3 regions of the Mesorhizobium sp. PUT5 genome follow, and region 3 is predicted to be linked to each of the others. Evidence: predicted binding sites of a transcription regulator. Region 3 holds the regulator's gene; each other region holds the start of a gene.
What was found. Region 3 encodes PhoB, which activates phosphate uptake and scavenging genes when phosphate is short. Its sites were predicted from a motif close to TGTCATNNANCTGTCAT; they were not measured.
Positions count from the first base shown of each region.

Region 1: phnF (phosphonate metabolism transcriptional regulator PhnF) is a predicted target of PhoB. The motif match lies at 2,423-2,439, and genes of this name have one in related genera.
Region 2: ACTDI4_RS06020 (UDP-2,3-diacylglucosamine diphosphatase) is a predicted target of PhoB. The motif match lies at 2,140-2,156, and genes of this name have one in related genera.

Region 1 covers NZ_JBQOSO010000001.1:4,868-9,373, reverse strand. The annotation lists gene ACTDI4_RS00060 (alpha-D-ribose 1-methylphosphonate 5-phosphate C-P-lyase PhnJ) at 1-183, opposite strand, end outside; gene ACTDI4_RS00055 (carbon-phosphorus lyase complex subunit PhnI) at 180-1,289, opposite strand; gene phnH (phosphonate C-P lyase system protein PhnH) at 1,295-1,903, opposite strand; gene phnG (phosphonate C-P lyase system protein PhnG) at 1,903-2,355, opposite strand; gene phnF (phosphonate metabolism transcriptional regulator PhnF) at 2,464-3,201, shown strand; gene ACTDI4_RS00035 (acyltransferase family protein) at 3,288-4,271, opposite strand; gene ACTDI4_RS00030 (O-antigen ligase family protein) at 4,268-4,506, opposite strand, start outside.
Region 2 covers NZ_JBQOSO010000003.1:937,235-941,740, reverse strand. The annotation lists gene ACTDI4_RS06035 (LacI family DNA-binding transcriptional regulator) at 1-5, shown strand, start outside; gene ACTDI4_RS06030 (glucosamine-6-phosphate deaminase) at 8-772, shown strand; gene ACTDI4_RS06025 (extracellular solute-binding protein) at 803-1,990, shown strand; gene ACTDI4_RS06020 (UDP-2,3-diacylglucosamine diphosphatase) at 2,180-3,016, shown strand; gene ACTDI4_RS06015 (glycosyltransferase family 4 protein) at 3,027-4,052, shown strand; gene ACTDI4_RS06010 (DUF3419 family protein) at 4,049-4,506, shown strand, end outside.
Region 3 covers NZ_JBQOSO010000003.1:4,076,106-4,080,611, forward strand. The annotation lists gene xylF (D-xylose ABC transporter substrate-binding protein) at 1-518, opposite strand, end outside; gene ACTDI4_RS21425 (ROK family protein) at 777-2,045, shown strand; gene phoB (phosphate regulon transcriptional regulator PhoB) at 2,024-2,713, opposite strand; gene phoU (phosphate signaling complex protein PhoU) at 2,735-3,442, opposite strand; gene pstB (phosphate ABC transporter ATP-binding protein PstB) at 3,469-4,272, opposite strand; gene pstA (phosphate ABC transporter permease PstA) at 4,269-4,506, opposite strand, start outside.

The sequences.
Region 1 (4,506 bases), on a different contig from region 3:
CGCCGTCACCTGCACGCCGCCGGTGCCCCAGCCGTAGGGCATCGGCATCTCGCGGCTGGCGAAGGGCACCTGGTAGCCCGGCACGGCGATCGCTTTCAGGATCGCGCGGCGGATCATGCGCTTGGTCTGCTCGTCCAGATACGCGAAATTGTAGCCGGACGCCTGTGTGTGATGCGCGTTCATTCCGCGGCTTCCTTCGCTTCGAACGCCGCGTCCCGCGCGCGTTGCTCATATTCGGCGCGCATGGTGCGCACGAGCCCGAGTTCGGCCTGGAAATCGACATAGTGGGGCAGCTTCAGATGCTCCACGAAGCCGGTCGCCTGCACGTTGTCGCAATGCGAGATGACGAATTCCTGGTCCTGCGGCGGGGCGACGATGTCCTCGCCCAGCTCCTCGGCGCGCAGCGCCCGGTCGCACAACGACATCGCCATGGCCTTGCGCTCGGACTGGCCGAACACCAGCCCGTAGCCGCGCGTGAACTGGGGCGGGGCCTTGGCCGAACCCTTGAACTGGTTGACCATCTGGCATTCGGTGATCTGCACGCGGCCGATGGGCACCGAAAAGCCGAGTTCGGGAACGAACATCTCGACATCGACCTCGCCGATGCGGATTTCGCCGGCGAAGGGATGCGAGCGCGCATAGCCGCGCTGGGTGGAATAGCCGAGCGCGAGCAGGAAGCCTTCGTCGCCGCGCGCCAGGGATTGCAGCCGCATGGCGCGCGGCAGCGGAAAGGAGGTCGGCGTCTGGTTGATGTCGCCCGGCTCGGCCGCGGGATCGACCGAGGCGTCGTCCTCGATCAGGCCTTCCCGACCCAGAATGTCGGCCACCCGCGTGACTTGTTCGGCCGCGCCCGACCGCGTCTCGCCACAGGCCACGAACGGGTCGCCCTCCAGTTCGTCGTCCAGCAGGCGGTGGGTGTAGTCGAATGTCGGCCCGAGCAGTTGCCCCCCCGGCAGGTCCTTGTAGCAGGCGGAGATGCGACGCTCGACCAACATGGCACCGGTATCGACCGGCTCGCTGGCCCCGAAGCGCGGCAGGGTGGTGCGATAGGCGCGCACGAGGAAGATGGCCTCGATCAGGTCGCCACGCGCCTGCTTGATGGCCAACGCCGCCAGCCTGCGGTCGTAGAGCGAGCCTTCGCCCATCACCCTGTCCACGCCGAGCGCGAGCTGTCCGGCGATCTGGTCGAGGGTGAGCGCCGGCACGGAACGGTCGCCGCGGCGGCGGTCCGCCAGAAGCCGATGGGCATTGTCGATGGCGGCCTCGCCGCCCTTCACTGCGACATACATGGGGGTCAGCCCTCCGCCGGAATGAGACGCGCCGAGCGCGGCAGGCAGGCGATGGCGTCGCCCGCCGTCAGGATCAGGTCGACGCCGCGCGGGAAGCGGGCGCGGTTTTCGGCCCATTGCGCGGCGAAACCCTCCGGCAGGCCGCGCGGCGCGATGACGGCGCGGCCGTCGATGCCGGGTCCCTCGAAGACCAGCGGCACGCCGCCTTCGAGGTCGTCGAGCTGCAGGATCAGCGTCGCGGAGCGGTCGGGGTAGTCCTGCGTGCCCTGCCCGAAGCGCTCAAGCGGCGGCATCGAGGCGGGGTCGCCGATCAGGGCGAAGGCGGCCTGCGCCATCCCCGGGGCCGGCGCGGCACCGGCGTGGAAAGCCAGCCAGGCGCGCAGGGCGTCGCCTTCAAGCGCGGCATCGAGCCAGAACGGCGTGTCGGCGTCGATCAGCGTGCAGGCAATGGCGCCTGCCGCCGGCGAAAGCGGCAGGGGGGGCTTGGCACGGGGCTGGAGCTTGAAGGTGGTGGCCGGCCGGGCCATCGCGTCCATCAGCGTGCGGAACGAGGACTGGGCATCCAGCACAGGGTCGGCAAATCCGCCCTCCAGGACAATCGCTTCGGCAGGCATCAGTCTTCTCCGCGCACCATGGTGAAGAAGTCGACGCGGGTCGCAGCCGTCTGCTCCCGCCGCTTTTCATCCGCTTCATCGAGTTCGCGCCGCAGCGGCGCGATCATCTCGGCATCGATGCGGGCTGCGGTCGCGGCGTCACGGCAAAACGCGTCGATGACGGCGGCAAGGCTCGCCCTGCCCTTGTCACGCCCCAGCGCCACGGCATGGCCGACCGAACCGTCCTCGAGCTGGACGCTGGCGCGGGTGACGGTCGCCTCGCCGATGTTGAATGGCTCGCCGGTGCCGCCGATGCGGCCGCGCAGCATGACCAGTCCGGATTCGGGGCCGCGCAGCGGCTTGTGGACGGCTCCCATGCCCATCCGGCCCCACAGCCTGTGCAGGCTGGCGGCATCGCAGCGCGACAGCACCGCCATCCTTTCCCGGCGTGAGGCATCCGGCTCCTGGTGCATCCTCAGCTCCTTATTTGTCTATTAATCTAGACAAGTAGATGATATGCCTTCTTGCTACCGCGTCTGCATGACGGCGGCATGACAGCCTGCGGGAAAGAGGAAGCAAGAATGCATCAGCCGGTTCGATTGCAGCGGGGCGTCGGCGTTGCGCTATGGCGGCAGATTGCCGACCGGATCCGCAGCGGCATCGGCTCGGGCCTTGCGGACGAACAGGGGCGGCTGCCGCCCGAAACGGAACTGGCGCAGCGCTTCGGCGTCAATCGCCACACGGTGCGGGCCGCGATTTCGGTGCTGGCCTATGAAGGTGTGCTGCATTCCGAGCAAGGACGCGGCACCTATGTGCGCAGCCCGGACCGGCTCGTCTATCCGATCAGCGAGCGGACGCGGTTTTCCGCCGGCCTGGAAGGCCAGGCCCGCGAGGTGAACAGCAAGCTCCTGCATCACGCACAGGAGGCCGCTCCGGCGGCGATCGCCGCGGCGCTCGGCCTTTCCGCCGGCGCTCCCCTGGTGCGGATCGAGATGCTGGGGATGGCGAACGGCATCCCGGTTTCCCGCGCGACCCTATGGTTCGGCGCGGCGTGCTTTCCCGACATCGCCGACCAGCTTTCGCAGACCGGTTCCATCACGCACGCATTGGCGCTTGCGGGTATCGCGGATTACCGGCGCGTTTCAACCACGGTCGAGGCCCGCCATGCCGACGAGGTCGAGACCGGCGACCTCAAGCTGGCGCCGGGCGCGATCGTGCTGGTCGCGCGCTCGGTGAATGCGGATCTCCAAGGCGTGCCGGTGCACTGTTCCGTGACGCGTTTTCCGGCCGACCGGGTGGAACTGCGGCTGGAAACGTAAGGCAACAAACCGGCACCGGCATATCTCGGCACAGAACGGATCCGGCCCGCCGAAATTCTTGAAGTCGTCGATGACGCCGCCGCAGCTCAAGCCGCGATCCTGCGCAATTTGAGAAAACCGGCGATGGGTTTTTCCAGGAACTCGTAGGCTGCCAGCCCGACCGCGGTGCCGCAGATCACGGCTACCCCGAAGACGAGCGCCGGCGACCAGGAAAGCAGGCCGCCCAGCTTGGCAACCACCGAGATCGCCATCGTGTGCCACAGATAGATCGAATAGGACGCATCGCCGAGATATCCGGCCATGGCCCAGCGCGGCATGAGGCCGCATTTTTCCAATGCCAGAACGCCGATCAGAACCGCGCCGGCCAGCGGGCCGAGTACAAAGGCGTTGAAGCCCGCATAGGTGATGCCGACGATTGCGAAGCCCGCGACGGCGGCGAAGACGAGCGCACCTGCCGCCACGGCGGGCGGCATCCTGCCCTCCAGCCACAATCTGCCGATGCAGCAGCCCATGAGGAACTCCAGCAGCAACGGGCTGGTATAGGTCTTGAGAAGGGCGCCCTGCGGCTGAAACACAAGCCCGATCGCGACCAGGCTTGCAAACAGGCATGCCAGGACCAGCAGGCGCCTATCTGCCGCGAGCGCCAGCGCCAGGGCAAACAGGGCATAGAAGAACATCTCGTAGTTCAGCGTCCACCCCTGCACGAGCACGGGCCAGATCTGCCCGTCGCTGGGCGATCTGTGCGGCAGGAAAGCCAGCGAGCCGAAGACATGCAGGGCGGTGAGCCGCATGTTGGGGAACAGGCCGGCAAGCCCTCCCGCCACCATCACGCCGGTCGCGAACCAGTAGGCGGGCGCGATGCGTTCGACCCGGTCGCGCAGGAACGCGGCGGGCGACGGATGCCGGACCTCGGCGATGACCCACATGATGAAACCGCTGACGACGAAGAAGATGTCGACGCCGGCGGCGCCGATCACGAAATGGCCGCCCGCGCGTTCGGCGGCATGGAAGGCCACCACGCCCAGCGCCGCGATCACCCGAAGGTACTGCACCCCGAACAGCCTGTTCATGCGGCGGCCCTTCGCAGCCGATCATGCTGTGCGGCGGCGGCAAGGGCATGCCGGTCGCGCATGGGCGAGGCAAGCAGTCCGGCCGCATAGTAGAGCAGGAAACTGCCCACGACATAGGGATTGATGACGTTGACCTCGACGAACGAGCGTATGAGGAACATCCAGGCGATACCGAACGCGACCAGCGAGGCCGGGTCCCGGCGCGTGCTGGCCAGGCGCGAAAGGAACCCGAGCG
Region 2 (4,506 bases), 3.1 Mb from region 3:
AGTAGACATGTTGCAAATTCACGTCGAACCCGACAAGACCGCACTGGGCGAGACCGCAGCCAGGCTTGGCGCCGAAGCGATCCGCGCAGCCCTCGCAGAGCGCGGGCATGCCAACATCGTCGTGGCCACCGGCGCGAGCCAGTTCGAGATGCTTGCCGCGCTGGTGCGGCAGGAAGGCATCGACTGGTCGCGCGTGACGGGCTTCCACCTCGACGAATATGTCTCGATGGCACAGACCCACCCGGCAAGCTTCCGGCGTTACCTCAAGGAGCGTTTCCTGACGCAGCTTCCCGGTCTCGGGGCCTTCCATTTCATCGAAGGCGATGCCCCCGATACGGCCAGGGAACTGGATCGCATCAATGCGCTGATCGCCCGCCATCCCATCGATGTGGTTTTTGCCGGCATAGGCGAGAATGCGCATCTGGCGTTCAACGACCCGCCGGCCGATTTCGAGACCGCAGCGCCGTTTCACCTGGTGCGACTGGACGAGCGATGCCGCCGCCAGCAGTTCGGCGAAGGCTGGTTTCCGACGCTCGACGACGTGCCGCACGAAGCGATCTCGATGACCATCGGTCAGATCCTGAAGGCTGGCCTCGTCGTCCTGGCCGTGCCCGACAGCCGCAAGGCCGAGGCCGTGCGGGATACGATCGAGGGGCCGGTCACGCCGATGGTGCCGGCCAGCATCCTGCGCAGGCATCCGAACTGCCACCTCTATCTCGACCCGCAATCGGCGGCGCTGCTGCGCGACACGCCGCAGGCGGTGGGGGAATAAACAAGCAACCGTGCAATGGGAGGAGAAAAAATGACGACACGACGCAACACCCTGAAGGCCGTGCTGGCCGCCGGCATCGCCGCCTTGGCGATGCCGGTTCTGGCGCAGGCCAAGGATTTTCCAAAGCCCAAGGAGCCTCTCGTCATCAACGTGGTGGACGTGGCGGGCGACCTGCAATTGAGCCAGCCGGCGCTGGAGAAGTTCGCCGCGACCCATCCGGACCTGGTCTCCAAATTCGTCTTCACGCAAGCCCCGGCACCGGAACTGGCCGCGAAGCTGAAGGCCCAACAGGCGGCGGGCCGCCTCGATATCGATTTCGTGCTGACCGGCAACGATGCGCTGGCAGCCGGCATCGAACAAGGGCTGTGGACGCAGATCCTGCCGGATTATGAGGACATGTTTCCCAATCTGGAGGAACTCTACCTGCCCGGCGCCTACGACATGCAGAAAATGGCCAGGGGCCAGGGCTTCGTCGATAGCTGGTATCCCTCGGGGCCGCTGCTCGAATATGCACCGGACCGCGTAAAGGATATGCCCGACACCGCCGAGGCATTGCTCGAATGGTGCAAGGCCAATCCCGGCAAGTTCATGTATGCACGACCGGCCAATTCGGGCCCGGGACGCACCTTCGTGATGGGGCTTCCCTATCTGCTCGGCGACAAGGACCCGCAGGATCCGATCAATGGCTGGGACAAGACCTGGGCCTATCTCAAGGAACTCAACAGTTGCATCGACTACTATCCGTCGGGCACGACCGTGACCATGAAGGAACTGGGCAACGGCACGCGCGACATCATCGCCACCACAACCGGCTGGGACATCAACCCGCGCTATCTCGGCATCGTGCCGGAAGAGTACAAGGTGGCGACGCTGAAGGGTTTTCACTGGGTCAGCGATGCCAATTACGTCGCGGTTCCCAAGGGTGTGTCGGAGGAAAAGCTCGGCGTTCTGCTGCAGTTGATCGCCTTCATTCTGGAGCCCGAACAGCAGGCCTTCATGTATGACCATGGCTACATGTACCCCGGCCCGTCGATCAAGGGCGTGCCGCTGGAGATGGCGCCGCAGGAAAGCCAGGACACGATCAATCGTTACGGCCGGCCCGAATATGCGGCCATGATCGCCGACAACCCGATCGACCCGCCGCTCGATGCCAAGCCGCTGGTCGCCATGTTCGACAAATGGGACCGCGAGATCGGCGGCTCGAAGCCGGCTCAATAAACCCGGCGGCTCAACGAACCGCCTCCCCGTTCTGGGCGAGGCCAAAGCACAACAACAGCGGCCGGCATTCCTTGCCGGCCGCTTTGCTATCGAGGCGTAGCGGCATATATGCAGCGGCTCCGCTGCGAACCTGCGGTTTGCGGCGGACCTGTCATCGGCATGTCACGACTTGCTGGTGAAACGCGCGCCATGACACATCTTCGCCCGCATGATTCCGATCCGGTCGTCCGCCCGCTGCGCTGCCGCAGCCTGTTCATCTCCGACCTGCACCTCGGCACCAGGGGCGCGAAGGCCGAAGCCCTGCTGGAATTCCTGCGCGCGCACGAGGCCGATACGATCTATCTCGTCGGCGACATCGTCGACGGCTGGCGGCTGCGCTCGTCGTGGTACTGGCCGCAATCGCACAACGACGTCGTCCAGAAGCTGCTGCGCAGAGCGCGCAAGGGAGCGCGCATCGTCTACGTGCCCGGCAACCACGACGAGTTCCTGCGCGAGTTCTGCGACACGCATTTCGGCGCCATAGAGGTGCGCGACAGCATCGTGCACGAGGCGGCCGACGGGCGGCGCTATCTGATCATCCATGGCGACGCCTTCGACATGGTGGTGCGCAACGCGCGCTGGCTCGCCTTTCTCGGCGACTGGGCCTATGTGATCGCGCTGGCGCTTTCCACCCACATCAGCGCGGTGCGGCGGCGCATGGGCTTTCCCTACTGGTCGCTGTCGGCCTGGGCCAAGGCCAAGGTCAAGAACGCGGTCAACTATATCGGCCGCTTCGAGGAGACGCTTGCCGCGGAAGCCGCGCGCCAGGGCGTGGACGGTGTCATCTGCGGCCACATCCACACCGCCGCCATCCGCGACTTCGGCGCCTTCCGCTACATCAATACCGGCGACTGGGTGGAAAGCTGCACCGCGGTCGTCGAGCACACGGACGGCCGCATGGAGCTGATCCGCTGGCAAGCCTTCAGCGCCGCGCTCAATGGCGGCCGGAACCCGGCCGTGCCACTGGCCACGCGCCGCGCAGCCTGAGGCGGAAGCCGTGCGGCTGCTTGTGGTGACCGATGCCTGGAAGCCGCAGGTGAACGGCGTGGTCCACACACTTGAAAAGCTCGCCGAGTCGCTGGCGGCGACAGGCGTGACGGCCGAGTTCCTGACCCCGCAAGGCTTCCGCACCTTGCCGCTGCCCGGCTACGGCGAGATTCGCCTGGCTGTCGCCACACCGGGCTCCGTGGCGCGTCAAATCATGCAGGCGAGCCCCGACCACATCCACATCGCGACGGAGGGTCCGCTCGGCCTGCTGGCCCGGCGTTTCTGCCTGCGTCGAGGCCAGCCCTTCACGACCGGTTACCACACGCGCTTTCCCGAATTCCTGCGCGCGCGCCTGCCGATACCGGAAGACTGGAGCTACGGCTGGCTGCGCCGTTTCCACAATGCCGGCAACGGCACGCTGGTCGCCACACCTTCCCTTGTCCGGGAACTCGAAGCACGCGGTTTCACCAATCTCCGGCTTTGGTCGCGCGGGGTGGACATGGCCCTGTTCAACCCGGCCCGGCACACCGAACTCGGCCTGCCCGGCCCGATATTCCTGTGCGTGGGTCGGGTGGCGGTGGAAAAGAACCTGCCTGCCTTCCTCGACCTGGACCTGCCCGGCACCAAGCTGGTGGTGGGCGACGGGCCGGAACTGCCCCGCCTGAAGGCGCGCTATCCGCATGCCGTCTTCATGGGTACGCGCAGGGGCGAGGAGTTGGCCGCGATCTATGCCTCGGCCGACGTGTTCGTCTTTCCCAGCCGCACCGACACGTTCGGCAATGTGATCCTGGAAGCGCTGGCAAGCGGCACGCCGGTGGCGGCCTTTCCCGTCACCGGCCCGCTCGACATCGTCGGCGACGGCGAAGGCGGCGTCCTTTCGCAAGACCTCGGCCAGGCCGCGCTCGCCGCGCTTTCGGTTCCGCGCGAAGCGGCGGTGGCCAAGGCCGGGCACTACGACTGGCAGGCATGCGCACGCCAGTTCCTCGACCATGTCCACGCCGCCCACCACACCGATGCAGGAGAAAAGGCCGCATGAGCACGTCGCTCGCATCCACAGGCACAAATCCCGGCCGCAGGCTTCGCGAGGCCGTCCGCCGCCATTCCTCCCTTTCGGCGGCGGGTCTTTCGGAGCATGTCTTCGCCGGCCTCTTCCGCAAGCTCGTCTACGCGCAGATCTGGGAAGATCCGGACGTCGACATGGAGGCGCTGGCGATCGCGTCGGGCCACACCATCGTCGCCATCGCCTCGGGCGGTTGCAACGCGCTCTCCTATCTGGTCGCCGACCCGGGCCGGGTCGAGACCGTCGACCTCAACCCCGCCCATATCGCCTTCAACCGGCTGAAGCTGACGGCGCTGCAGGCGCTGCCCGACCACGAGGCGTTTCACCGCTTCTACGGCCGGGCCGACGACGCGCGCAACATCGAAGCCTACAGGCGCCATGTCCGCCCCGCTCTCGATGCCGACACGCGGGCTTATTGGGAGGGGCGCAC
Region 3 (4,506 bases):
TTCAGCACCTCCATCTGGCCGGAGAACAGGAAGTCGGCATTCGGGTCGGCGGAGGAGCCCTTGATGAAGGCGTAATTGCCTTCCGGCTTGACGGCGAAGACGCCCTTGGCCTGCAGGCGGCCGACCTCCTTGTTGTCGAAGGTCAGGTAGAAGACGTCCTTGTTCTCGATCAGGCGGTCATATCCGACCACCGGGATGCCCTCGTCCAGCGCCTTCTGCACGGCAGGCCCGATCGCCGAGGCGTCCTGCGCCAGGATGATGAGCGCGTTGGCGCCCTGCCCGATCAGGCTCTCGACATCCGTAAGCTGCTTGGCGGCGGATGACTGCGCGTCGGCGGAGATGTATTTGTCGCCGGCGGCCTCGATGGCCTTCTTCATCGCGGCCTCGTCGGTCTTCCAGCGCTCCTCCTGGAAGTTGGACCACGAAACGCCGATGACCTTGTCCTTGGCCTCGGCGACGGAAACCAGCGTCAGCGACATCGCCGCGCCGGCAAGTATGGCGGCAGTGAATTTCCTCATGATTTCCTCCCTGCGCCCAAGGCGCCTGTGAACCGGCCCGGGGCTTCCGATCCCGGGTCCACGCCAAAGCTCTTTTTTTCGAGCTTCGAAAAAAGTGTGACGCAAGCCGGGCGGCCTGTCAACGGGGTTCACAATGTCGCGAATTTTTTTTCGAGTCTCGAAATAATGTATGACAGCACGGCCTGCTTCTGCCACTATTTCGCTCCGGCGCCGGCAGCCCTGGTGGATCAGGGGCGCGGCCAAGGAGACGGTAAGGCAATGACGGTGGGCATCCGCCATGACGATCTTCGCCGGCGCAACCGCGCCATGGTGATAGGGGCCGTTCGGCGCAGCGGCGAGCCGTCGCGCACCGAGATCGCCTCGATCACAGGCCTGAGCAACTCGACGATCTCGGCGATCTCCTCCGACCTCATCGGCGAGGGAATCCTCGTCCAGCGCGGCAGCGGCCCCGCGCCGCTGAAGCGCGGCCGGCCCCAGATCGGGCTGGAGCTGGATGCGGCGGCCGCGGCCGTGGTCACCGCGGTGCTGTCGCTGAATTTCCTGGCCGTCGCCGTCATCGACTACGCCGGCAGCATCATTTCCGAGGAACAGCGGCGGCTGGACACGCTGGCCCTGCCGCGCGAGGAACTGGTGGGCGAATGCGTCGCGATCATGCGCCGGCATCTCGGCGACCCGGCGCTTTCCGGCAGGCGGGTGCTGCGCATCGCGCTGGCGGTGCAGGGCATCACGGATTCGCACGCCCGCACCATGCTGTGGTCGCCGATCACGCCGCACACCGACATCGCCCTCGCCGACGCGCTGGAGACGGCCTTCGGCATTCCGACCACGATCGAGAACGACTGCAACATGATGGCCGTGGCGCTGCGCTGGCGCGGCACCGACCGCTATAGGCACGACTTCATCGCCATGCTTTTGTCGCACGGCATCGGCATGGGCATCGTGCTCAACGGCGAACTGTTCGCCGGCACCCATTCCTCCGGCGGCGAGTTCGGCCACATGATCCACCGCCCGGGCGGCGCGCTGTGCCGCTGCGGACGGCGCGGCTGCGTGGAGGCCTATGCCGGCAACTACGCGATCTGGCGCAACGCCCATGGCCTGGGCGAGGACACGCCGCCGGCCGCCGACATCGCCGAGGCGGACATGCTGGCGCTGGCGCAGCGGGCGCGCGCGGCGGACGGGCCGGAACGCGAGGCCTACCGCAAGGCCGGCACGGCGCTGGGATTCGGCCTGGGCAACCTGTTCGCGCTGATCGACCCGGCGCCCGTCACCATGGTGGGCGTCGGCGCGCGCGCCTTCGACCTCATCGAGCCGGCCCTGCGCCGGGCGATCGCCCAGACGGCGGGCGGCCAGCATTCGGAATCGATCTCCTTCGACACCGAGCCGGACGAGCTGGCGCTGATCCGCGAAGGGTGCGCCATGCGCGCGCTGACCTTCGTGGACAACGAGATCTTCGCGCCCGGCCCGGCCCCGGGCCCGGCAACGGGCGAAGCGGCGCGAACAGCCCCTCAGTCTTCCTTTATGGCGTAGCCTGCGCCGCGGATGGTGCGGATGACGTCGGGCAGCCGGCCGTCATTGACCGCCTTGCGCAACCGTCCGACATGCACGTCCACCGTGCGCTCGTCGATGTAGATCGTCTCGCCCCAGACATTGTCGAGCAGTTGCGCCCGCGAAAAGACGCGCCCCGGATGCTGCATCATGAACTCCAGCAGGCGGAATTCGGTCGGCCCGAGCCTGATCTCGCTCTTCTTGCGGTAGACGCGGTGCTGCTCGCGGTCGAGCATGATGTCGCCGACCTTCAGCACGGACGAGAGCACTTCGGGCTTGGCGCGGCGCAGCAGCGCCTTCACCCGCGCCATGAACTCCGGCATCGAGAAGGGCTTGACCAGATAGTCGTCGGCGCCGGTGGACAGGCCGCGCACGCGGTCGCTTTCCTCGCCGCGCGCCGTCAGCATGATGACCGGCAGCCGCTCGGTCTGGGGCCGCATGCGCAGCCGGCGGCACAATTCGATGCCGGAGACGGCCGGCACCATCCAGTCGAGCACCAGAAGGTCCGGCACGTGCTCCTGGAGCCGGATCTCCGCCTCGTCGCCGCGCGTCACCACCTCGACCTGATAGCCTTCCGATTCCAGATTGTAGCGGAGCAGGACGCCAAGCGGCTCCTCGTCCTCCACCACCATGATGCGTGGTGCGATCATGCGCCTCTCCGTCCTCGCGTCTCAGCTCGCCGGCACCGACATGGCCGTCTCGTCGAGCTTCGGCCGGTTCGGCGGCAGTTGCTCGCCCGTCAGCACATAATAGGCATTCTCGGCGATGTTGGTGACATGGTCGCCGATGCGCTCCAAATTCTTGGCGCAGAACAGAAGATGCGTGCAGGCGGTGATGTTGCGCGGGTCCTCCATCATATAGGTCAACAGCTCGCGGAACACGGAGGTGTACTTCTCGTCGATGCGTTCGTCGTCGTCGCGCAACTGGGCAAGCGCCGGCGCGTCGCCCGCCACATAGTCCTCGATCACGCCGCCGACCTGCGCCAGCACGAGATCGGCCATGGAATCGATCGAATGCGACAGCTCGCGCGGCACGGCGCCCTGCCCGACCGCGTCGATCCGCTTGGCGATGTTCTTGGCGAGGTCGCCGATGCGCTCGAGGTCGCCGGCCATGCGGATGGCGCCGATCACCGCGCGCAGGTCGTGGGCCATCGGCTGGCGCTTGGCGATCAGGGTGATGGCGCGCGTATCCAGCTCGCGCTGGCGCGCATCCATGACGGCATCGTCGGAGACGACGCGCTGGGCCAGCGCGGTGTCGGAATGGGTCAGCGCCCGCGTGGCGTCGGCCACCATGGTGCCGGCGAGTTCGCCCATGCCGCGGATCAGGCCGCCGATCTGCTTCAGGTCCTCGTCGAAGGAGGCGACGGTATGTTCCATCATGGTCGTGTCCTCGTCTGCGTGGGCCGTCAGCCGAACCGGCCGGTGATGTAGTCCTGCGTGCGCTTCTCGCGCGGCGACGTGAAGATCTTCTCGGTGCGGTCGAACTCGATCAGTTCGCCCAGATACATGAAGGCGGTCTGGCTGGAGACGCGCGCCGCCTGCTGCATGTTGTGGGTGACGATGACGATGGTGTAGTCGGCCTGCAACTCGTCGATCAGTTCCTCGATCTTGGCCGTCGAGAGCGGATCGAGCGCCGAGGCCGGCTCGTCGAGCAGGATAACCTCCGGCTTCACCGCCACGGTGCGGGCGATGCACAGGCGCTGCTGCTGGCCGCCGGACAGCGAAAGGCCGCTGGCATGGAGCTTGTCCTTGACCTCGCCCCAGAGCGCTGCGCGCACCAGCGCCTCCTCCACCCGCACGTCGATCTCGGCCTTCGACAGCTTCTCGTAGAGCCGGATGCCGAAGGCGATGTTCTCGTAGATCGACATGGGGAACGGCGTCGGCTTCTGGAACACCATGCCGATCTTGGTGCGCAGAAGATTTAGATCCTGCGAGCGGTCGAGGATGTTCTCGCCGTCGAGCAGCACCTGGCCCTCGGCCCGCTGCTTCGGGTAAAGCTCATAGATGCGGTTGAGCACGCGCAGCAGCGTTGACTTGCCGCAGCCTGACGGGCCGATGAAGGCGGTGACGCTGCGCTCCGGCAGCTCCAGACCGATGTCCTTCAGCGCCCTGGACTCGCCATAGTAGAAATTGAGGTTCTTCACCTCGATCTTGGCCTTGCCGAGCACGGGCTCGGCCACGACTGTTTCGGGGGACAACATCGGTTTCATCTGTCCTCTCTGCGTCCGGTGAGGCTGCGGGCGAAGATGGAAAGGCCCAGAACCGTCATGGTGATGATGAGCGCGCCGGTCCAGGCCAGTTGCTGCCACTCCTCGTAGGGCGAGAGCGCGAACTGGAAGATGGTGACCGGAAGGCTGGCGATCGGCGCGTTGAGATTGCTCGACCAGAACTGGTTGTTGAGCGCGGTGAACAGCAGCGGCGCCGTCTCGCCGGAGATGCGGGCG